Regions from separate parts of the Bradyrhizobium sp. 26S5 genome, predicted to be linked through region 1. Evidence: predicted binding sites of a transcription regulator. Region 1 holds the regulator's gene; each other region holds the start of a gene.

Region 1 (7,362 bases):
TCACCGACTATCTCGCCAAGTCGAATGCCGACTGGAAGTCCAAGGTCGGTTCCGGCACCGCGGTCGAATGGCCGGTAGGCGTCGGCGCCAAGGGCAACGAAGGCGTTGCCGGCAACATCAGCCAGACCAAGAACGCGATCGGCTATGTCGAGTATGCCTATGCCAAGCAGAACAAGCTGACCTACACCGCGCTGGTCAACAAGGCCGGCAAGACCGTGCAGCCGACCATCGCCGCCTTCCAGGCCGCTGCGTCGAATGCCGACTGGGCCAAGGCTCCCGGATACTACGTGATCCTGACCGACCAGCCGGGCGAGGCCTCCTGGCCGATCACCGCGGCGACCTTCATCCTGATGCACAAGGACTCGACCGACAAGGCGGCCTCGCAGGAAGCGCTCAAGTTCTTCAAGTACGCCTTCGAGAAGGGCGACAAGGCGGCCGAAGAGCTCGACTACATCCCGATGCCGGACTCGGTCGTCAAGCTGATCGAGAAGACCTGGTCGTCGGACATCAAGAGCTAAGTTCGATATTTCGAACACGGCCCGTGCCGCCTTCCAAGGGCGGCACAGGTTGAGCGATCAAGGCCCCGGGCTCCGTTACCGCGGCAAGAAACGCGGACGGGGCCCGGGCTCGCGCCTCCGAAGGCGCAAGCCGGAATGGCGCCCGGTCAACTGCGTCAGTGAAGATCGCTTCGGGGCGTAGCGGTTTGCGTGGCTTTCACATAGTAAAGAGGGGATTGGCGTGGCAGACATGGCTGTTCAGAGCGATGTGATGGAAGCCGCGGGACCGTACGATCGCGCCAAGGCCCTCAGCGCCTTCAAGCTGGGTGATCTCACCTTCTATTGGATCACCCGCATCTCGGCGATTTCGGTTCTGTTGATCCTCGGCGGCATCATCCTGTCGCTGATCGTCGGCGCCTGGCCGGCGATGAAGGAATATGGTTTCGCCTTCCTCTGGACGCAGCGCTGGGCACCCTCGGCCGATCCGCCGGTGCTCGGCGCGCTCGGCCCGATCTACGGCACGCTGATCACCTCGGTCATCGCGATGATGATCGCGATCCCGGTCGGCATCGGCATCGCCATCTTCCTCACCGAACTCTGCCCGCAAATGCTGCGCCGCCCGATCGGCATCGCCATCGAGCTGCTAGCCGGCATCCCCTCGATCATCTACGGCATGTGGGGCTTCTTCGTGCTGGGCCCGTTCCTGGCCAACACGTTCCAGCCGTTCATGATCCGGATCTTCGAAGGCGTGCCCGTGCTGGGTGCGGTGTTCGGAGGCCCGCCGTCCTATCTCAGCCTGTTCAACGCCGCGCTGATCCTTGCGATCATGGTGCTGCCCTTCATCACCGCGATCTCGGTCGACGTGTTCAAGACCGTGCCGCCGGTGCTGAAGGAGGCCGCCTACGGCATGGGCTGCACCACCTGGGAAGTCGTCCGCAGCGTCGTGATCCCCTACACCCGGGTCGGCGTGATCGGCGGCGTCATGCTGGCGCTCGGCCGCGCACTCGGTGAGACCATGGCGGTGACCTTCATCATCGGCAACTCGTTCCGCATCTCGTCGTCGATCTTCGCGCCGGGCACCACGATCTCGGCCGCGATCGCCTCCGAATTCGCCGAGAGCGACGGCCTGCACCAGTCCGGCCTGATCCTGCTCGGCTTGCTGCTGTTCGTGCTGACCTTCTTCGTGCTCGCCGGCGCGCGATTGATGCTGATGCGGCTTGAAACGAAGGCGGGGAAGTAGCGCCATGAACCCGATCTACAAATCCCGCCGCCGCAGCGACATCGTCATCCGCGCACTCTGCGTCGGCGCGGCGCTGTTCGGCGTCACCTGGCTGGCGCTGATCCTGTTCACGCTGCTCTACAACGGCCTCGCCGGCCTCAGCGTGCAGCTGTTCACCCAGAACACGCCGCCGCCGGGCTCGACCGACGGCGGTCTGCTCAACGCCATCGTCGGCTCGGTCATCATGACCGTGATCGGCGTCGGCATCGGTGCGCCGCTCGGCCTGTTCGCCGGCACCTACCTCGCCGAATACGGCAAGAACGACAAGCTCACCTCGGTGATCCGCTTCATCAACGACATCCTGCTCAGCGCGCCCTCGATCATCATCGGCCTGTTCATCTATGGTGCGGTCGTGGTGCCGATGCGCGGCTTCTCGGCGATCGCAGGCGCGCTCGCGCTCGCTGTGATCGTGATCCCGGTCGTGCTGCGCACCACCGAGGACATGCTGCTGCTGGTGCCCAATCCGCTGCGCGAGGCGGCCTCCGCGCTCGGCCTGCCGCGCTCGCTGGTGATCAAGCGGATCGCTTATCGTGCAGCGCGATCCGGCTTGATCACCGGCGTGCTGCTGGCGACCGCCCGCGTCGCCGGCGAAACCGCGCCGCTGCTGTTCACCGCGCTGTCGAACCAGTTCTTCAGCTGGGATTTGACCAAGACCATGGCCAACCTGCCGGTGACCATCAACAACTTCGTGCAGAGCCCCTACGCCTACTGGAAAGAGCTGGCGTGGAGCGGTGCGCTGCTCATCACATTCACTGTGCTCGCGCTGAACATCGGCGCGCGCATCCTTGGTGCCGAAAGGGCCGCAAAATGACCGAGCTTTCCGTCTCCACGACTGCCGCGAGCCACGTTCCCCAGGTGCCGCTGCCGGAAGCGCCGCCGAAAGTCACGGTGCGCAACCTCAACTTCTATTACGGCGAGCACCACGCGCTGAAGAACATCAACCTGACGCTCGGCACCAACCGCGTCACGGCGTTCATCGGCCCGTCCGGCTGCGGCAAGTCGACCTTGCTGCGCATCTTCAACCGGATGTATGACCTCTATCCAGGCCAGCGCGCGGTCGGCCAGCTGATGCTGGACCAGACCAACATTCTCGATCCCAAGCTCGACCTCAATCTGCTGCGTGCGCGGGTCGGCATGGTGTTCCAGAAGCCGACGCCGTTCCCGATGACGATCTACGAGAACATCGCCTTCGGCATCCGCCTCTACGAGAAGATCTCGAAGTCCGAGATGGACGACCGGGTCGAGAAGGCGCTGCGCGGCGGCGCGCTGTGGAACGAGGTCAAGGACAAGCTGAACGCCTCCGGCCTGTCGCTCTCCGGCGGCCAGCAGCAGCGGCTGTGCATCGCACGCACCGTGGCGGTGCGTCCCGAGGTGATCCTGTTCGACGAGCCGTGCTCGGCGCTCGACCCGATCTCGACCGCCAAGGTCGAGGAGCTGATCCAGGAGCTCTCCGAGGACTACACGATCGCGATCGTCACCCACAACATGCAGCAGGCGGCGCGCGTCTCCGACAAAACCGCCTTCATGTATCTCGGCGAGCTGATCGAGTTCGACGACACCAACAAGATTTTCACCTCGCCGAGCGATCGACGCACGCAGGACTACATCACCGGCCGGTTCGGCTGAGGAGACAAGCGATGGCTTCTGAACATACCGCCAAGGCATTCGACAGCGACCTGCAGGAGTTGACCCGCCTGGTCGCCGAGATGGGCGGCCTCGTCGAGCGCATGATCACCGAGTCGGTCGACGCGCTGATCCGCCGCGACGTCGCGCTGGGCAAGCGCGTGGTCGCCGCCGACATCGAGATCGACAATCTGCAGCGCGTCATCGAGGAGCGCGCGGTGCTGACGATCGCTCGCCGCCAGCCGATGGCGATCGACCTGCGCGAGATCGTCAGCGCGATGCGCGTCGCGACTGACCTCGAGCGGATCGGCGACCTCGCCAAGAACATGGGCAAGCGCGTCGCGGCGCTGGAGAGCGATTTCCAGCCGCTGAAGTTGATCCGCGGCCTCGAGCACATGACCGATCTCGTACTGTCTCAGGTCAAGTCGGTGCTCGACGCCTATGCCGCGCACGATCTGCCGGCGGCGATGAACGTCTGGAAGGGCGACGAGGAGGTCGATGCGATCTGCACCTCGCTGTTCCGCGAGCTGCTTACCTACATGATGGAGGATCCGCGCAACATCTCGTTCTGTATCCATCTGATGTTCTGCGCCAAGAACATCGAGCGGATCGGCGACCACGCCACCAATATCGCCGAGACCGTGTTCTACATGATCGAGGGCCAGCAGATCACCGACAAGCGTCCGAAGGGCGATATGACCAATTTCGCCACCACGGTGCCGGGCAACTAGGGCATGATCCGCATCGGCGGAACCGGATTGTCGTCGCGACAAACCGTTTCCACGGGGAATATGCTCAGGGGTTGAGTGTTTCGGTTTGCGTTTGGGCAACGGATCACCACAGAGAAAGAACTTAGACCGATGAGCGCACGCATTCTGGTAGTCGAAGACGAGGAAGCGCTGACGACGCTGTTGCGCTACAACCTCGATGCGGAAGGCTACGACGTCGAAACGGTGGGACGCGGCGACGACGCCGACACCAGGTTGAAGGAGCGCATCCCCGACCTCGTGGTACTCGATTGGATGCTGCCGGGCCTGTCCGGCATCGAGCTGTGCCGCCGTCTGCGGGCGCGGCCCGAGACCAAGCAGCTTCCGATCATCATGCTGACCGCGCGCGGCGAGGAGAGTGAGCGCGTGCGCGGGCTTGCCACCGGCGCCGACGATTACATCGTCAAGCCGTTCTCGGTGCCCGAGCTGCTCGCGCGGGTGAAGGGCCTGCTGCGCCGTGCGAGCCCGGAGCGGCTTGCCACCGTGCTGACCTATGGCGATATCGAACTCGACCGCGAGAAGCGCCGCGTGGCGCGCTCCGGCCGCCCGATCGATCTCGGGCCGACCGAATATCGTCTGCTCGAATTCTTCCTCGAGCATCCCGGCCGGGTGTTCAGCCGCGAGCAGCTGCTCGACAGCGTCTGGGGCCGCGACATCTATATCGACGAGCGCACCGTCGACGTGCATATCGGCCGCCTGCGCAAGTTGCTCAATCCGGGCCGCGAGCAGGATCCGATCCGCACCGTGCGCGGCGCCGGCTACGCGCTCGACGACCGCTTCGCGAAGGCCGAGCCGCAGCCGTAAGGCCGCGCGGCATTCACAAGCCGCAACACGGCGTCGTCCCGGCGAAAGCCGGGACCCATACGCCGCGGCCGGCGCAATGGGCAAGTGGCCAGACAGCTTTCTAACAACACCCATTCGTGGTTATGGGTCCCGGCCTGCGCCGGGACGACGCCGGTGATGCATCCGGGCGACGAGCCACAAAAAAATCCCCGCTTTCACGGGGATTTCTTTTTCAGTCCTACGCCAGTTTCCCGAGTGCTCACTTGATCTGCGGTTTCGCCGACGGCCGGCGGCGATCGCCGGCGGGCTGGTAGGCGACGCGCGAGTGGTGTGCGCAATAGGGCAGGCCGCCGAGCGCCTTGCCGCCGCAGAAGAAGAATTCCGGGCTCGAGGGATCGCCGACCGGCCAGTGGCAGGTGGCTTCGTTCAGCTCGAGCAGCGACAGCCGCTGGCTCATCGGCACCACGTTGTCGTAGGAGATCGGATCGGGCTCCATCTCGACCTCGAAGGCATGCGCCAGCGCGGTGTTGCCGCGCGAGACCGGACGCGCCACCCGCATCATGTGCTGGGCGGGGCGGGCCTTGCGCTGCCGCGGCGCCGCCGTGGAGGGGGCCTTGGCGCGGCCGGAGAGGCCGAGCCGATGCACTTTGCCGATCACGGCGTTTCGCGTCACATTGCCAAGTTCCGCGGCGATCTGGCTGGCCGAGAGGCCAGACTCCCAGAGCTTCTTCAGCTGCTCGACGCGATCGTCGGACCAGGTCAATACAGTCATCGCATTCTTCCTTTCGCATGGCGCCGGCCAGTCATTGGAGCGACGCTGCGAGCCAAATCCGGGTCAAAATCCCAGCGGCCAGAATCCCTTAGCCCTCGCCGGGCGCGGTTTTGAGCCCGAACGTTTACGTGTGACACGAAGGCTACTTAGAGGGTCCAGTACTGCCGCACGAGATGTCGTACCCGACAGGCCAAACGCTACAATATGGCGTGACTCTGGCGCAAGAGTCCGCGGCCGTGCGTCCACATGTTCCCACAAAGTTAAGCACTGCAATGAGGCTTTTCCACCGCACCGGAATGCTCCGGATTGCGCTCGTTCCGCATCGCAGGAAGGTCGGCAAAGGCCGGCTGCTGGCGATTGACACCTACTGGCCGCAGCATAGAATGCCTGTACGTGCCGCCCGCAAAGGCGGCCGTTTTGTTTTCCGAAGCTGGCCGTTGCTGCACTGGCGTCAAGCCGCCCGGCAATTGTCGGCTTCAAACCGGCAGTGAACGCCATGACCAACAGCGCCTCGTCGCATCTGCTCCCCGTCTTCGCCCGGGTCGATCTCGGCTTCGAGCGCGGCGAGGGCGCCTGGCTGATCGCAACCAACGGCGACCGCTATCTCGATTTCACCTCGGGCGTTGCGGTGAACGCGCTCGGGCATGCGCATCCGCATCTGGTCAAGGCGCTGCAGGAACAGGCGACCAAGCTCTGGCACATGTCGAACCTGTTCAAGAGCCCGGACGGCGAGGCGCTGGCCGCCCGGCTGTGCGAGCAGAGCTTTGCCGACTTCGTGTTCTTCTGCAATTCCGGCGCAGAGGCGATGGAAGGCGTGATCAAGCTGGTCCGCCACTATCACTTCTCCAAGGGCCATCCCGAGCGCTACCGCATCATCACCTTCGAAGGTGCCTTCCATGGCCGCACGCTGGGTACGCTGGCCGCGACCGGCTCGCCAAAATATCTCGAGGGTTTTGGCCCGCCGATGGACGGCTTCGACCAGGTGCCGCACGGCGACATCGAGGCGGTGAAGAAGGCGATCGGCCCGCATACCGCCGGCATCCTGATCGAGCCGGTGCAGGGCGAGGGCGGCGTGCGCTCGGCGCCGCAGGCGTTCTTCAAGGCGCTGCGCGCGCTGTGCGACGAGCATGGCCTGCTGCTCGCATTCGACGAGGTGCAGACCGGTATGGGCCGCACCGGCGATCTTTTCGCCTACAAGCGCACCGGCGTGACCCCTGACGTGATGTCGCTGGCGAAGGCGCTCGGCGGCGGCTTCCCGATCGGCGCAGTGCTGGCGAGCGCCAAGGCCGCTGAGGGCATGGCGCCGGGTTCGCACGGCTCGACTTTCGGCGGCAATCCGCTGGCGGTCGCCGCGGCCAATGCCGTGCTCGACGTGATGCTGAAACCCGGCTTCTTCGATCACGTGCAGAAGATGTCGCTGCTGCTCAAGCAGAAGCTCGCTTCCGTCGTCGACCGCTATCCGTCCGTGCTGGCGGAAGTGCGCGGCGAGGGCCTTTTGATCGGCGTCAAGGCCGTGGTGCCCTCGGGCGACCTCGTCGCTGCGCTGCGCAACGAGAAGCTGCTCACCGTCGGTGCCGGCGACAATGTGGTGCGCTTCCTGGCGCCCCTGATCGTCACCGAGGCCGAGATCGACCAGTCGAT
Region 2 (7,362 bases), 2.9 Mb from region 1:
TCATGATGCCATGCAGGGTGTAGCGCCGGTAATCCCGCCAGCACTGGTCCCAGCCATAGTCCCGCACGCCGCGCCGGATCAGTTCCGAATGATATGATCGCACCAGATCGGTTTCGTGAAGCCGCCGTTCTGACGGTTCGATGCCGGCCGACAGGAAATAGGCGACGTCGACGATTCCAGGGCCAACCGTCAGCGTCTGCCAATCCAGCGTCGCCATCGGTCGGGTATTGCCGCGGACGTCAAACAGGATGTTATCCAGCCTGAAGTCCGCATGCTGCAGGGTTCGCGGCGTCGATTGCTCCGACTGGTAGCGCGGGACCGCGTCCGGAAGCCGGTCGATCAGATCAAGGAATTCCGGCTCGATCACGCCACGATATCGCTCCTTGTAGTGACCGATGATGGCGGGCAGCGTCGCACGGAAATCCTTGCGTCGGCTTGCGGCCACCACGAAGCAGTGCACCGCGTCCAGCGTCGGATCGCTCCATCGCGGCGCGTGCAGCGCAGCGGCCTCGGCCATCGCTGTCCGGCAGTCCGCGATCGAGCATCCGGCGAGCTGGTCGCCCTGGCGTGCGGGCGCCAGATCTTCGAGAATCAGCGTGAAGTCATCGGTCGCCGGATCGATTTCGGCGAGGATCGGCCGCGGGGTGTGAATGGCGACGGTCGCCGCCAGCTCGCGATAGAACGCGACCTCGCGAACATAAAGCATGTGCGCGGAACCGGAGCGGCGGCTGTCGGGATCTGCGGCAGGGAATTTGCCGATGACGCTCAAGGGTGCGTCCGGCGCGTCGCCGTCATAGGTCAGACGAAATCGATAGGAGTCGCCGACGAGGCCATTGCCAACGGGCTTGCAGGCGAGATCGATGACCCTGACCTGGTCGATCACACCGGCTTCGCGCAGCGCCCGCGTCATCCACTCCGGATCGATCCGCGAAGGATCGGCCGTGAGCAAATTCATCGGTTTCCTCCCATCCCCGTGGGCGTCACCACCGCTCCAGCCGCTTCTCGCGTCGGCCGGATTGAGGACGGGGTGATCGTTGCGCAAACTATACAGGCGATGTCGCGGCTTTGGCAAAAGCGACGCGGCGGCCTGTGGGGAAGTCGGGCAGGGCGGGTTAGCGTCAGCGTAACCCGCCGTCCTTGGCGAGGCGGTGGGTTACGGCTTCGCCTAACCCACCCTCCGCATTCGTCCCGATCGTACTACCAGCCTTCCAGCACGATCTTGCCGCGCGACTTGCCGCTTTCCAGCAGCGCATGGGCGCGCTTGAGGTTGGCGGCGTTGATGGTGCCGAAGGTTTGATCGAGCGTGGTGCGCAGCACGCCCTTGTCGATGAGGTCGGCGACATCGTTGAGAAGATGATGCTGCGCGATCATATCAGGCGTCTGGAACGACGAGCGCGTGAACATCGATTCCCAGTGCACCGAGACCGCCTTGCCCTTGAACGCGGCGACGTTGAACTCCGAGGGATCGTCGATCAGGCCGAACTTGCCCTGCGGTGCGATGAAGTCGGCGATCGACTTGTAGTGCTGGTCAGTGAAGGTGAGGCTGGCGACGAGCCCGACCGGCGGCAGCTTCAGCTTCTCGATCTGCTCCTTCATCGGCTGCGAGTGATCGATCACCGCGTGCGCACCGAGATCGAGGCACCATTTTTGCGATTCCGGCCGCGTCGCGGTGGCAACCACGGTGAGGCCGGTAAGGCGGCGGGCAAGCTGGATCAGGATCGAGCCGACGCCGCCGGCGCCGCCGGTGATCAGCAGCGTACGCGGGTCGAGACTCTTGCCCGGCACGGCGCCGAGCCGGTCGAACAACAGCTCCCATGCGGTGATCGAGGTCAGGGGCAGGGCAGCCGCTTGCGCGAAGGACAGCGATGCCGGCTTGTTGCCGACGATGCGTTCGTCGACCAGATGAAATTCCGAATTGGTGCCCTGGCGCAGGATCGAGCCCGCGTAAAACACCTCGTCGCCGGGCTTGAAGAGCGAGACGTCGGGCCCGACGGCATCGACCACGCCGGCTGCGTCAAAGCCGAGGATCTTGTAGCCGCCGTCGGTCGGCGCCGCGCGCTTGCGCACCTTGTAGTCGACCGGGTTGGCCGAGATGGCCCTCACCGCAACCCTGATGTCGCGCCCCTTCGGCTCGGGCTTGGCGATCTCGAAATCGACGAGCGAGTCCGCCGCCTCGATCGGCAGCGATTTTTGGTATCCGACGGCCTTCATGCCTGGTCTCCGTAATGGGCGATTGCCTGCCGTGATAACTGTCGCGCTGGCGTCCATTTGGCAAGTACTGTAAATTCAGGGAACTAGTCCCTGTTTGTATACTATTGGGAAAATACCGATGAAACGGAAGAATTTTGCGCGCCGGCCGGGCTGCGCCGTAGAGGCGGCGCTCGACCTGATCGACGGCAAATGGAAGGGCGTGATCCTGTATCATCTGCAGGCCGGCACCCAGCGCTTCGGCGAGTTGCGGCGGCGGATGCCCGGCATCACCCAGCGCATGCTGACCAAGCAGCTGCGTGCGCTCGAGGACGATGGTCTCGTGATCCGCAAGGTCTATGCCGAAGTGCCGCCGCGGGTCGAATACACGCTCTCCGAACTCGGCGAGAGCTTGCGTCCGGTGATCGATATTCTGAAAGCGTGGGGCGAGAGCCATCAGGAGCGGCTGTCCTGCGCGCCGGCGCCCGAGGTCATTGTGAAGAAGCCGAAGCGCGCGGCTTGAGCGCTTTCGAGCGAAGCGGGGACCGGTTCGTGTCAAGAAAACGCGTCAAACGAACGCTCAAATGAAAACGGCCGGAGCGATGCCCCGGCCGTCTGTTTGTTGACGACAAATCGGATCGTCTCAGAACGCAACCTGCGTGCGCAGCGCGACCGCATCAAACTTCGAGCCGACATCCGCAGTCGAAGTCGCCGACGCCTGCTTGGCGACGTCGCCGTGCAGGTAGTTCAGCATGAAGCGGACGTTGTTGTTGACGTACCAGTTCAGCGCCGCGGTGTAGACGGTCTGCCGTCCACCGGCGATGCCGACCGCCTGGCCGATCTGATCGTTGAGGTTCATCTGGCTGACGCGGCCGGCGATTTCCCAGGCGCCCCAGCCGCCGCTGGCGAGCGAGAACGGATCATGCGGCTTGATACCGCCATAGGAGGCCGTTGCCGGGTTGTAGGCGTGATTCTCGCCGGTCAGCACATAGCCGACCTGCGCGTAACCGCCGTCGAATTTCAGGCTCGACGCACCGAACGGCGGCAGCCCGGTATTCGCAGTGCGGTCGATATTGAACCAGTAGTACTCGCCTTGTGCAATGAACGGACCATAGGTCGCAGCCGCTTCGACGCCGTAGACCTGCGCCCCGGAGACGTTGGCGATCGCACCGGTCGAAATCAGCGTCGTCGGATCGATGCGCAGCTCGGGCCGGTCGCTGAGCGTCAGGGTCTGCGCCTGCGTCACCAGATTGCGCGGCGGCTGGATCAGCCATTCCGCGTCGGCGCCGATATGGACCGAATAGTTGTTGCCGCTGATCGGATTGCCGGCGACGCGGACGACCGCGCCATACTGCTCCGATGATCCGGGCGGGGTGACGCTGGACGCCGAGTGAATCTGGCCGGTGGTCGGTCCGGTGACATAGCCGCCGAGCCAGAGCTGGTCATTCCACCAGCGGCTGCCAGCGGCCGAACGGAAGTCGCCTGCCGCGACGTTCTGCGCGATGATGCCGGCCGAGGCGCGCTCCATGAACAGGATGTCGTTGGAGCTGGTGGACTCGTCGAGCGTCCAGGGCAGATCCATGATGCCGCCTTCGATCGCCATCTTGCCGCCGAACGGCTTGAAGCCGGTATAGCTGAGATAGGCATTCTCGACGCCGGAGGTGCCGCCGCCGGGCAGCGATCCCGCCGCCGTGCCACCGAAGCCGTCCGACGAGCCGCCGAAGTCGTAGATCAGCGCGTAATTCCAGTCGCCGAAGAATTTGCCGATCACGCCGATGCGGGCGCGGCGCAGATTCTCGCCGCTGTCGAGCTTCTGCGGCGACGTGCCCGCGGTGTTCGGACGATAGTCGTAACCGCCGACATCCCAGTGGATGCGGCTCGTGATCGCGATGCAGTTCTGTTCGTCCGCGGTGCAGATCGTCGGCCGGTTGTTCGGCAATGTCACCACGACGCCCGAAGGCGCGACTGGACCCTTGACCGGGATGGCGGCATTGGCGGTTGCGACCCGCGCGGCCTTGGCGTCCGCGGCCTTCGCGTTGGCGTTTGCGCTGGCTGCGGTCGCGGTGTTGGCATTGGTCTGCTTCTGCAGTTTGTCGAGCTTCTGCTCGAGCATCTTCAGCTGCTGCTTCAGCAGCGCGATCTCCGCATCGCTGCCGCCTCCGGCCGATTGCGAGTAGGCCGGTGAGGCGGCGAGCACCCCGGCCAGCCCTATGGCGATTGCACCAACTTTTGTCGCACTCATTGTGCACCCCTGTTGTGTTTGAAGTCCCCACTCACTCACTGAAACGTCCTAGGAGTTGATCGTGACTGACGCACGACAGCGCTGCCTAGCATCGCAGTTCCGCTTGTTGTCCGCGGGCAACAAGCGGAGCGGCGCAGTGAGATGACAGTCATCATAGAAGTTTGGGGGCGCGCTTCAACGCGGCTGCCACGGGTTTTGCACCGCGGCGGCGGGGGGCAGTTATCGGGCCCGGCGCCCTTCAATTGCCCGGCGAACACGCCTATATTCCGGCGTTTTCCACGAGAGGTGAGAATGCTCCGACCCGCCCGCTTTGCTGCCCTATCCGCTCTGTGCACGTTGGCTTTCATCGGGAATCTCGGCCCGGCCGCGGCCCAGGACCGCCGCGTGCCGTCCTCGCAGGCCGAGCTGCAGCTGTCCTATGCGCCGATCGTGCAGCGGGTGCAGCCGGCGGTGGTCAATGTCTATGCCGCCAAGACCGTGCAGAACCGCAATCCATTCCTGGACGATCCTATTTTTCGTCGATTTTTCGGCGTGCCCGGGCAGCAGCCCGAGCAGATGCAGCGTTCGCTTGGCTCCGGCGTGATGGTCGATGGCTCGGGCCTCGTGGTCACAAACAATCACGTGATCGAGGGCGCCGACCAGGTAAAGGTCTCGCTTGCGGACAAGCGCGAATATGAGGCCGAGATCGTGCTGAAGGACAGCCGCACCGACCTTGCGGTGCTGCGGCTGAAGGGGACCAACAAGGAGAAATTCGCGACGCTGGATTTCGCGAACTCCGACCAGCTGCAGGTCGGCGACGTCGTGCTGGCGATCGGCAATCCGTTCGGCGTCGGCCAGACCGTGACGCACGGCATCATCTCGGCCCTGGCGCGCACTCAAGTCGGGATCACGGATTATCAATTCTTCATTCAGACCGATGCCGCGATCAATCCCGGCAATTCCGGCGGCGCGCTGGTCGACATGACCGGCCGGCTCGCCGGCATCAACACCGCGATCTTCTCGCGCTCCGGCGGCTCGCAGGGCATCGGCTTTGCGATCCCCGCCAACATGGTGCGCGTGGTGGTGGCCTCCGCGAAGGGCGGTGGCAAGGCGGTGAAGCGGCCATGGCTCGGCGCGCGGCTGCAGGCGGTCACACCGGAGATCGCCGAGACGCTCGGGCTGAAACTGCCGACCGGCGCGCTGGTCGCCAATGTCGCGCCGAACAGCCCGGCGGCGAAGGCCGGGCTGAAGCTCTCCGACCTGATCGTCGGGATCGACGGCCAGGCGATCGACGATCCCAACGCGTTCGACTACCGCTTCGCGACCCGCCCGCTCGGCGGCAGCGCGGAGATCGAGGTGCAGCGCGCCGGCAAGCCGGTAAAGCTCACCGTGCCGCTGGAGACCGCGCCCGATACCAACCGCGACGAGATCGTGCTGACTGCGCGCTCACCGTTCCAGGGCGCAAGGGTCGCCAACATCTCGCCGGCGCTGGCCGACGAGCTGCATCTCGACGCCGGCGCCGAGGGCGTCGTGGTGACCGAGCTTGCCGATGACGGCACCGCCGCCAATGTCGGTTTCCAGAAGGGCGACATCATCCTCGCCGTCAACAACGAGAAGATCGCGCGGACCAGCGACCTCGAGAAGGCATCGAAGACGGGGACGCGGGTCTGGCGCATCACGCTGGTGCGCGGCGGCCAGCAGATCAACGTGACGCTCGGCGGATGAGCCCCAAGTGAGCCCAAAGCAACCGCGGGAAGCCAGCAACCTGTTCGCTGCGGCGGGGATGGAGCAGGACGCGCCGCACCCGCTGCCGGACCGGCTGCGCCCGCGTACGCTGGCCGACGTCGTCGGCCAGGATCACATCCTCGGGCCCGACGGTGCGCTGACCCGCATGCTGGAGACGCGCACGCTGGGCTCGCTGCTGTTCTGGGGACCGCCCGGCACCGGCAAGACCACGGTGGCGCGGCTTCTGGCCGACGCCACCGAGCTGCATTTCGAGCAGATCTCCGCGGTGTTCTCCGGTGTCGCCGATCTGAAGAAGGCGTTCGATGCCGCGCGCGCCCGCCGCGAGACCGGCGAGGGCACGCTGCTGTTCGTCGACGAGGTGCACAGATTCAACCGCGCGCAGCAGGATTCCTTCCTGCCGGTGATGGAGGACGGCACCGTGGTGCTGGTCGGCGCCACCACCGAAAATCCGTCGTTCGAGCTCAACGCGGCGCTCTTGTCGCGCGCCCGCGTGCTGGTGTTTCACTCGCTCGATACCGCCGCGATCGAACGCCTGTTCGCCAATGCCGAGAAGGTCGAGGGCAAGAGCCTGCCGCTCGATGCGGAAGCCCGCGCCGTGCTGGTGCGGATGGCCGACGGCGACGGTCGCGCCTCGCTGACGCTCGCCGAGGAGGTCTGGCGCGCCGCGCGCAAGGGCGAGGTGTTCAACGCCGAGCAGCTGCAGGACATCCTGCAACGCCGCGCGCCGATCTACGACAAATCGGCCGACGGTCACTACAATCTGATCTCGGCGCTGCACAAGTCGGTGCGCGGCTCCGATCCGGATGCGGCGCTGTATTATCTCGCGCGCATGCTCGATGCCGGTGAGGATCCGCTGTTCCTGGCGCGGCGCGTGGTGCGCATGGCGGTCGAGGACATCGGGCTTGCCGATCCGCAGGCGCTGGCGGTCTGCAACGCCGCCAAGGATGCCTATGATTTCCTGGGCTCGCCCGAGGGCGAGCTCGCGATCGCGCAGGCCGTGGTCTATCTCGCCACCGCGCCGAAATCCAACGCGGTCTACACTGCGTTCGGCGCGGCGATGCAGACCGCAAAGCAGGGCGGCTCGCTGCTGCCGCCAAAGCACATCCTGAATTCGCCGACCAAGCTGATGAAGTCGGAGGGCTACGGCTCCGGCTATCAATATGATCACGACATGCCCGACGCGTTCTCCGGCCAGGACTATTTCCCGG
Region 3 (7,362 bases), 700 kb from region 1:
GGCCGGGTGCATGACGTGCCGGTCGCGGCGCTGTTCCGCGAGACCATCACCAGCGAGTGGCACCGCCCGCGCTGGAGCTATCTGGCGCTGATGGCCGTGGTGATCGCGCTCCTGGTCGGGGTTGCGATCGGACTTGCCTATGACAAGCGGGTCGCGACCGTCTTCGTCGTCGCCTCGATCGCGGTGTTCCTGCTGTTGCGCGGGATCGCCGAAATCCTGATGGCGGTGGCGCGCCGGCTGCCGCGCAGCCGCATCACCATGCTGCGGCTTGCAATCGCCAACATCCACCGGCCGGGCGCGCTGACGCCGTCGGTCGTGCTGTCGCTGGGGCTCGGGCTCGCCGTGCTCGTCACCATCACCCAGATCGACGGCAATCTGCGCCGGCAATTTTTGGCCGCGCTGCCGGACCGGGCGCCGTCGTTCTTCTTCATCGACATCCCCTCCACCGAGGCCGACCGCTTTGCCGCCTTCCTGGCGCAGATCGCGCCTGGCTCGACCGTCGAGGACGTGCCGATGCTGCGCGGGCGCATCGTCGCCGCCCGCGGCGTCAAGGGCGACCAGCTCAAGCCGTCAGTCGATTCGGAATGGGTGCTGCAGAGCGACCGCGGCCTGACCTACACCGGCGAGATTCCCAAGGGCTCGAAGATCGTCGAGGGCGAATGGTGGGGGCCGGACTACAGCGGACCACCGCTGGTCTCGATGGAGAAGAAGATCGCCGACGGCCTGGACCTGAAGATCGGCGACGAGATCGTGGTCAACGTGCTCGGCCGCGACGTGGCGGCGAAGATCGCCAACCTGCGCAACATCGACTGGCAGGGGCTCGGCATCAACTTCGTGCTGGTGTTCTCGCCGAACGCCTTCAGGGGCGCGCCGCACAGCCACGTCGCGACCCTGACGGAGCCGCATGCCGACAACGGAGACGATGCGCGCATCATCAAGCAGGTCGCCGACGCGTTCCCGATGGTGACCAGCGTGCGGGTCCGCGAGGCGCTGGAGACGGTCGGCAGCGTGGTCAGCAATCTGGTGCTGGCGATCCGCGGCGCCAGCGCGGTGACGCTGATCTCGGCGATCCTGGTGCTGGGCGGCGCGCTCGCCGCAGGTCACCGCCACCGCGTCTACGACGCCGTGATTCTCAAGACGCTCGGCGCCACGCGGGTGCGGCTGCTCGGGGCCTACGCGCTAGAGTATCTGATGATCGGTTTTGCAACCGCTTTGTTCGGGGTGATCGCCGGTTCGATCGCGGCCTGGCTGATCGTGACGCGACTGATGACGCTGAGTTTCATCTGGCAGGCCGGTAGCGCCGCGCTGGTCGTGGTCGCCGCGCTGATCGTCACGGTTGGGTTGGGGCTGGCCGGAACGCTGCTCGCGCTGAACCAGAAGCCGGCCTCGGTGCTGCGGAATTTGTGACAATTTGTAGCGGCACCGAGGCCGTTTTTCCCTATACTGTTCGCTCAGAGCGACATTCGGCCGCGCGTGGAAGCTTGCGTCGGATGTGTTAATTTCCCACATACCAATCGAGCCGGATGGTCGTCTGAATGACACGGAATTAATGTTCCGCAAACCGAGCCATCTGAGATAGATTTACGACCGGCGCCGCAAATCCCTTGCGCTCCACCGGGACCAACCACGGGAATTCGACCATGTCGGACCTAGACCGCAATTACGCTTCTCCTTTCGGCCGGGCCGCCGGGCGCATTGACGCTGCGGCCGTCGACGCCGGTCTGCGCGCCTACATGCTGCGCATCTACAACTACATGAGCATCGGCCTCGCCATCACCGGCCTGGCCGCGCTCGGCGTCTACATGGGTGCGGTGACCAGCGACCAGTCCGCCGCCGTTGCCAAGTTCGGCAACGCCTATCTGACGCAGTTCGGCTACGCGATGTTCGTGAGCCCGCTGAAGTGGCTGTTCATCCTCGCCCCTCTTGCGATGGTGTTCGTCATCTCGGCAGGCATCAACCGTCTGCAGCCCGCGACCGCCCAACTCCTGTTCTGGGTGTTCTCGGCACTGATGGGCCTGTCGCTGTCGTCGATCTTCCTGGTGTACACGCACACCTCGATCGTGCGCGTGTTCTTCATCACCGCGGCGACGTTCGGTGCGCTGAGCCTTTACGGCTACACCACCAAGCGTGACATGAGCGGCATGGGCTCGTTCCTGTTCATGGGCCTGATCGGCATCATCATCGCGAGCTTGGTCAACCTGTTCCTGGCGAGCTCGGCGCTGCAGTTCATCGTCTCGGTGGTCGGCGTGCTGGTGTTCGCGGGCCTCACCGCCTGGGACACCCAGCGGCTGAAGAACGACTACATCTACGGCTACGCCTCGCAGGGTGGCGTGATGGCAGAGCGCGCGGCAATCACTGGTGCGCTGTCGCTCTACCTGAACTTCATCAACCTGTTCACGCTGCTGCTGCAGCTGCTCGGCCAGCGCGACTAAGCGCCTCGATCGAGCCGATTGATCCAAGCCTTGTAGTAGAAGCCCCGGCCATGCGGCCGGGGCTTTTCTTTTGAGCGCGGCAAAAATACTCTCCGCACCATGTCCAATCCGGAAATCAGGCCGACCGCCGAGGCGGACCTGCCCTCGATCACCGCGATCTATGAGCAGGCGGTGCGCTTTGGCACCGCGACCTTCGAGCTGATCCCGCCCGACCTCGCCGAGATGACCCGCCGCTACAAAGCGCTGATCGATGGCGGCTACCCCTATTTTACAGCCGTGCTCGACGGCCGCGTCGCCGGCTATGCCTATGCCGGCCCCTACCGGCCGCGGCCGGCCTATCGCTTCACGGTCGAGAACTCGGTCTATCTGGATCCTGCGCTCCATCGCCGCGGCGTCGGCCTCAAGCTGATGGAGCGCCTGATCGCCGAATGCGACGCACGCGGCTTCCGGCAGATGATCGCGGTGATCGGGGATTCGGCCAATGCCGGCTCGATCGGACTGCACCGCCGCTGCGGCTTTGAGATGATCGGGACACACCCGGGCGTCGGCCTGAAATTCGGCCGCTGGCTCGACACCGTGATGATGCAGCGCCCGCTCGGCGAAGGCGGTGCGACGGTGCCGGCGGATTGAGCGACAATCCGTAGCCAGGATGGAGCGCAGCGCAATCCGGGATAATCTATCTTCCCCTTCCCCCTGAAAGGGGGAAGGTCGGGATGGGGGTCAGCCACGGGCGACGCTGTGTGCGGAGAGAGCAAATCCCCACCCGCTTTGCTCTGACGAGCAAAGCGACCTCCCCTTTTCAAGGGGAGGTGGGGCTAGACCAGCGACAGCTTGCGGTCGATCACGAACAGCACGCGTTCGAGTTCATGGCCGCGGCGCAGGATCAGGCCCGTCGCCGAAATCACGCTGTACATGCCCTGCTTGCGCGCAAGCCGGGGATCCTTCTCGATCCGGTAGATCGGCATTTCGGACGCGCGCCGAAACACCGAGAACACGGCACGGTCCTTCAGGAAGTCGATCGCATAGTCGCGCCACTCGCCGTCGGCGACCATGCGGCCGTAGAGATTGAGAATGCGGTTGAGCTCTAGTCGATTGAAGGTCACGCGGTTGGGCTGCGGGATCGCGGCGGCGGGGCGCGCCGCGGCGCGGTTCCCGCTCGGATCAGTGTCCTCCGAGATCAGACTCATCGAGCGCCTCCTGTCATCCCAGTGACGATCATGGTCCGAAAGCCGGTCCCCCCTTTTCGGGATCGTCACAACGCTGACATGATTGCGCTAAGCGAGGGGGCCTGCAAGGGGCCATTCGCGATGCAACCGGGTCTTAACCACGGTCTGACGCGGCGGATTATCCGGAAAACCAGAGAGTCACGGGAACGTTAGCGGAATCATATTGCTGCCCCACTTCCGCCCATCGCCCGCCCCGCTGCCCTGCGAAAAGAAAATCCTGCGTTGGCCCGGTCCTTTCGGTTCCGGATTCCTCAGCCCCCAGCCCCCCGGGGCCGTCGGGATCGGGCCTGTTCGCAGGGGAGTTAATCCCAACACTGGGCCAACGAAAGTTGGTCCTTTTTGTTTTTGGGAGCCTGCTCGAGGCACGCGCGATCGAGACGGGCCCAGAGGCTCACCGCGTTCGCATCAGAATATCTCTGGATTGCAGGTCGGCCGCCTCCCGCGTGGGCTGCATGACAAGCTGCGTGTCCCCCAATGGCGCGACCGACGGAAGCTGGCGCCGCAAGGCGCTAGCGAAGCGAGGTGAAAGCGGCGCCGAGCATCGGGCCCGGCTTGTCGCGATTGCCGTCCTGGACGTACACCGCCGCGGCATCGACGCCATCGCGCGTAATGTTCTCCAGCGGCACGGTCCAGCTCCCGGACGAACCGTTCCAGTCACCGACCTTCAGGAGATTGCGCACCACGTTGTGGTAGGTGATCTCCTGGCCGCGGTTCTCGCCGCGCGCGATCGAGATCGGCACCGACTTCGAGATCGAGCAGATCCAGACTTCGCCGCGCGACACTGCGGGCGACTTCGACGCGGCCACCGAAACGTTGATCTGCTTGCCGGTCAGCGTCAGCGTCACCGGCACCGACATCACGCTGCCGCTCATCTCGGTGTCCTTGATGGCGCTCTCGATGCTCGCCCGATCGCTGCCGATCACGTGCGCGGAGCCGTTGATCACGGCCTGCGGCGTGTAGACGTCGCGATCGCCGCGCATGTGCGAATAGGCCTTCTGGCGCGCGCTGAAACGGGAATCGGCCAGCGTGTCCTTCCAGCCGAGATAGTCCCAATAGTCGATCGGCATGCTCAGCGCGATGACGTTGGGGTCCTTGGCGAGATCGCCGATGATCTTGTCCGCGGGCGGACAGGAAGAGCACCCCTGCGAGGTGAAGAGTTCGACGACAGCACGCGGATCGGCGTGAGCGGGGCGGATGACCGCAACGATCGCGCAAATACCAAGAGCGCTGGACCATCGCGAGATCGAATTATAGGCCATCATCGCTGTCATACTGCGAACCAGTCGTGATGATTTCCATCCGTAATTGTACGGAGCATGAAGCCTGTCCCTGAACTTGCGTGCCCCAAAACGCGAGAAAGCGGCCTTGTCATAGGCCGCCTTCTTTTTAGTCGCCACTCACTAAGCGGTGAGGCACCGATCACAAATCCGCGTTAGAGCATGATCCGGAAAAGTGTGAAGCGGTTTTCCGAACAGATCATGCTCAAACAAAGGGCCTAGGTGGTGTGGACACTAGCGCATCCATAGAACGATGGCTGCGAGAGTGACGACGGCCCGGTAGTTCCGGGCCGTTTTTTCGAAGCGGGTTGCGACGCGGCGGAACTGCTTGAGCTTTGAGAAGCAGCATTCGACGAGATGACGCTGGGCATAGAAATGCTTGTCGAGTGGATATTTGAGCGCGCGTGACGGGTTGTTGGGGATCACGGCGAGCGCGCCTTTGGCGGCGATGGCTTGGCGCAAGTGATCGGCGTCATAGGCCGTATCGGCCATGACGACCTCGGCGGATAAGCCTTCGATCAATGCGGCGGCTTGCGGTGCATCGCCCTTCTGACCTGCGGTAAGCGTGAACCGCACCGGACATCCCAAGCCTCGAACGGCCATATGTATCTTGGTGCTCAGGCCGCCGCGCGAGCGGCCGATCGCTTGATCTTCCGCTTGATCTTCAGACCCCCCTTTTTGGCGCCGGCGGCGTGCTGATGCGCCCGAACAATGGTGGAATCGACGATCAGATATTCGAAGTCCGGATCATCGGACATCGCCTCGAAGATCCGCCACCAAACACCCTTGATGCTCCATCGACTGAAGCGCCGGAACACGCTGTTCCAGTCCCCAAACACCTCCGGAAGATCGCGCCAGGGAGACCCCGTACGCACGATCCACAGCACACCTTCCACGAACATCCGGTTGTCGCGCCCGGTGGAGCCCTTCTGATCGGGGCGCCCTATGATCAGCGGCGCTATCCGCTCCCACGCCGCGTCGCTCAATACCAAACGGTCCATCACACCCAAGGCGGCCTCCCCAAAAGCAGCCTTGAATCTGATTTGCTCCTAAAAGGGAATCCTTAGAGTCCACACCACCTAGGCCGCGAGTTTGCGCAGCACATAGTGCAGGATGCCGCCGTTGCGATAGTAATCGAGCTCGTCCAGCGTATCGATGCGGCAGAGCAGCGGGACGTCCCGCTTGGCTGCGTCGCCGGAGACGATCTCCGCGGTCAGGATCTGGCGCGGCTTCAGGTCGCCCTGCAGCCCGCGGATCGTGACCTTCTCGTCGCCCTTCAGGCCGAGCGAGGACCACGACGTGCCGTCCTGGAAGGTGAGCGGGAGCACGCCCATGCCGACCAGGTTGGAGCGATGGATGCGCTCGAAGCTCTGGCAGATCACCGCGCGCACGCCGAGCAGGCGCGTGCCCTTGGCGGCCCAGTCGCGCGACGAGCCGTTGCCGTATTCGGCGCCGGCGAACACCACCAGCGGCACTTCCTCCTGCTGGTACTTCATCGCCGCGTCGTAGATCGACATCTGCTCGCCGTCGGGCCAGTGCTTGGTCAGACCGCCCTCCGGAATATTGCCGTCGGCGCCCTTCAGCATGAAGTTCTTGATGCGGATGTTGGCGAAAGTGCCGCGCATCATCACTTCGTGGTTGCCGCGCCGGGTGCCATACTGGTTGAAGTCGGCGGGACGCACCTGGTGCTCGCTGAGGAACTTGCCGGCGGGCGAGGTCAGCTTGATCGAACCGGCCGGGGAGATGTGGTCGGTGGTGATCTTGTCGCCGAACATCGCCAGGATCCGCGCGTCGACCACGTCGATGACCGGGTCCGGCTGCTTCTTCATGCCTTCGAAATAGGGCGGGTTCTGCACATAGGTCGAGCTCATGTTCCAGCGATAGGTCTCGCTTTCCGTGGTCTTGATCTTGCGCCAGTTGGTATCGCCCTTGAACACGTCGGCGTACTTCTTCTTGAAGATCGTCGCGGTGACGTACTTCTTCATGAAGGTGTTGATCTCCTTGGTGGTCGGCCAGATGTCCTTCAGGAACACCGGCTTGCCATCCTTGCCGATGCCGATCGGCTCGACCGCCAGATCCTTCGTCACGGTGCCGGCAAGTGCATGCGCGACCACCAGCGGCGGCGAGGCGAGGTAGTTCGCCTGCACGTCCGGTGAGACGCGGCCTTCGAAGTTGCGGTTGCCCGACAGCACGGCGGCGGCAACGATGCCGTTCTCGTTGATCGACTTCGAGATGTCTTCCGGCAGCGGGCCGGAATTGCCGATGCAGGTCGTGCAGCCGAAGCCGACCAGGTTGAAGCCGACCTTGTCGAGATCGGTCTGCAGGCCGGAATTGGCGAGATATTCCGCCACCACCTGGCTGCCCGGCGCGAGCGAGGTCTTCACCCACGGCTTGGCCTTCAGGCCCTTGGCGGCCGCCTTGCGCGCC

The links. Region 1 encodes PhoB, which activates phosphate uptake and scavenging genes when phosphate is short. Its sites were predicted from a motif close to TGTCATNNANCTGTCAT; they were not measured.
Region 2: V5279_RS27255 (OprO/OprP family phosphate-selective porin) is a predicted target of PhoB. The motif match lies at 4,491-4,507, and genes of this name have one in related genera.
Region 3: V5279_RS44470 (DUF2794 domain-containing protein) is a predicted target of PhoB. The motif match lies at 3,631-3,647, and genes of this name have one in related genera.

The regions. Positions count from the first base shown of each region.
Region 1 covers NZ_CP145948.1:8,737,803-8,745,164, reverse strand. Annotated here, with positions in the region: gene pstS (phosphate ABC transporter substrate-binding protein PstS) at 1-518, shown strand, start outside; gene pstC (phosphate ABC transporter permease subunit PstC) at 748-1,737, shown strand; gene pstA (phosphate ABC transporter permease PstA) at 1,742-2,587, shown strand; gene pstB (phosphate ABC transporter ATP-binding protein PstB) at 2,584-3,402, shown strand; gene phoU (phosphate signaling complex protein PhoU) at 3,414-4,130, shown strand; gene phoB (phosphate regulon transcriptional regulator PhoB) at 4,260-4,970, shown strand; gene V5279_RS41385 (GcrA family cell cycle regulator) at 5,209-5,721, opposite strand; gene V5279_RS41380 (aspartate aminotransferase family protein) at 6,218-7,362, shown strand, end outside.
Region 2 covers NZ_CP145948.1:5,807,293-5,814,654, reverse strand. Annotated here, with positions in the region: gene V5279_RS27270 (phosphotransferase) at 1-955, opposite strand, end outside; gene V5279_RS27265 (zinc-binding alcohol dehydrogenase family protein) at 1,198-2,211, opposite strand; gene V5279_RS27260 (helix-turn-helix domain-containing protein) at 2,330-2,710, shown strand; gene V5279_RS27255 (OprO/OprP family phosphate-selective porin) at 2,831-4,429, opposite strand; gene V5279_RS27250 (DegQ family serine endoprotease) at 4,721-6,133, shown strand; gene V5279_RS27245 (replication-associated recombination protein A) at 6,141-7,362, shown strand, end outside.
Region 3 covers NZ_CP145948.1:9,441,142-9,448,503, forward strand. Annotated here, with positions in the region: gene V5279_RS44455 (ABC transporter permease) at 1-1,407, shown strand, start outside; gene V5279_RS44460 (Bax inhibitor-1/YccA family protein) at 1,641-2,432, shown strand; gene V5279_RS44465 (N-acetyltransferase family protein) at 2,532-3,062, shown strand; gene V5279_RS44470 (DUF2794 domain-containing protein) at 3,248-3,619, opposite strand; gene V5279_RS44475 (DUF1223 domain-containing protein) at 4,168-4,929, opposite strand; partial or broken gene V5279_RS44480 (IS5 family transposase) at 5,170-5,945, opposite strand; gene acnA (aconitate hydratase AcnA) at 6,015-7,362, opposite strand, start outside.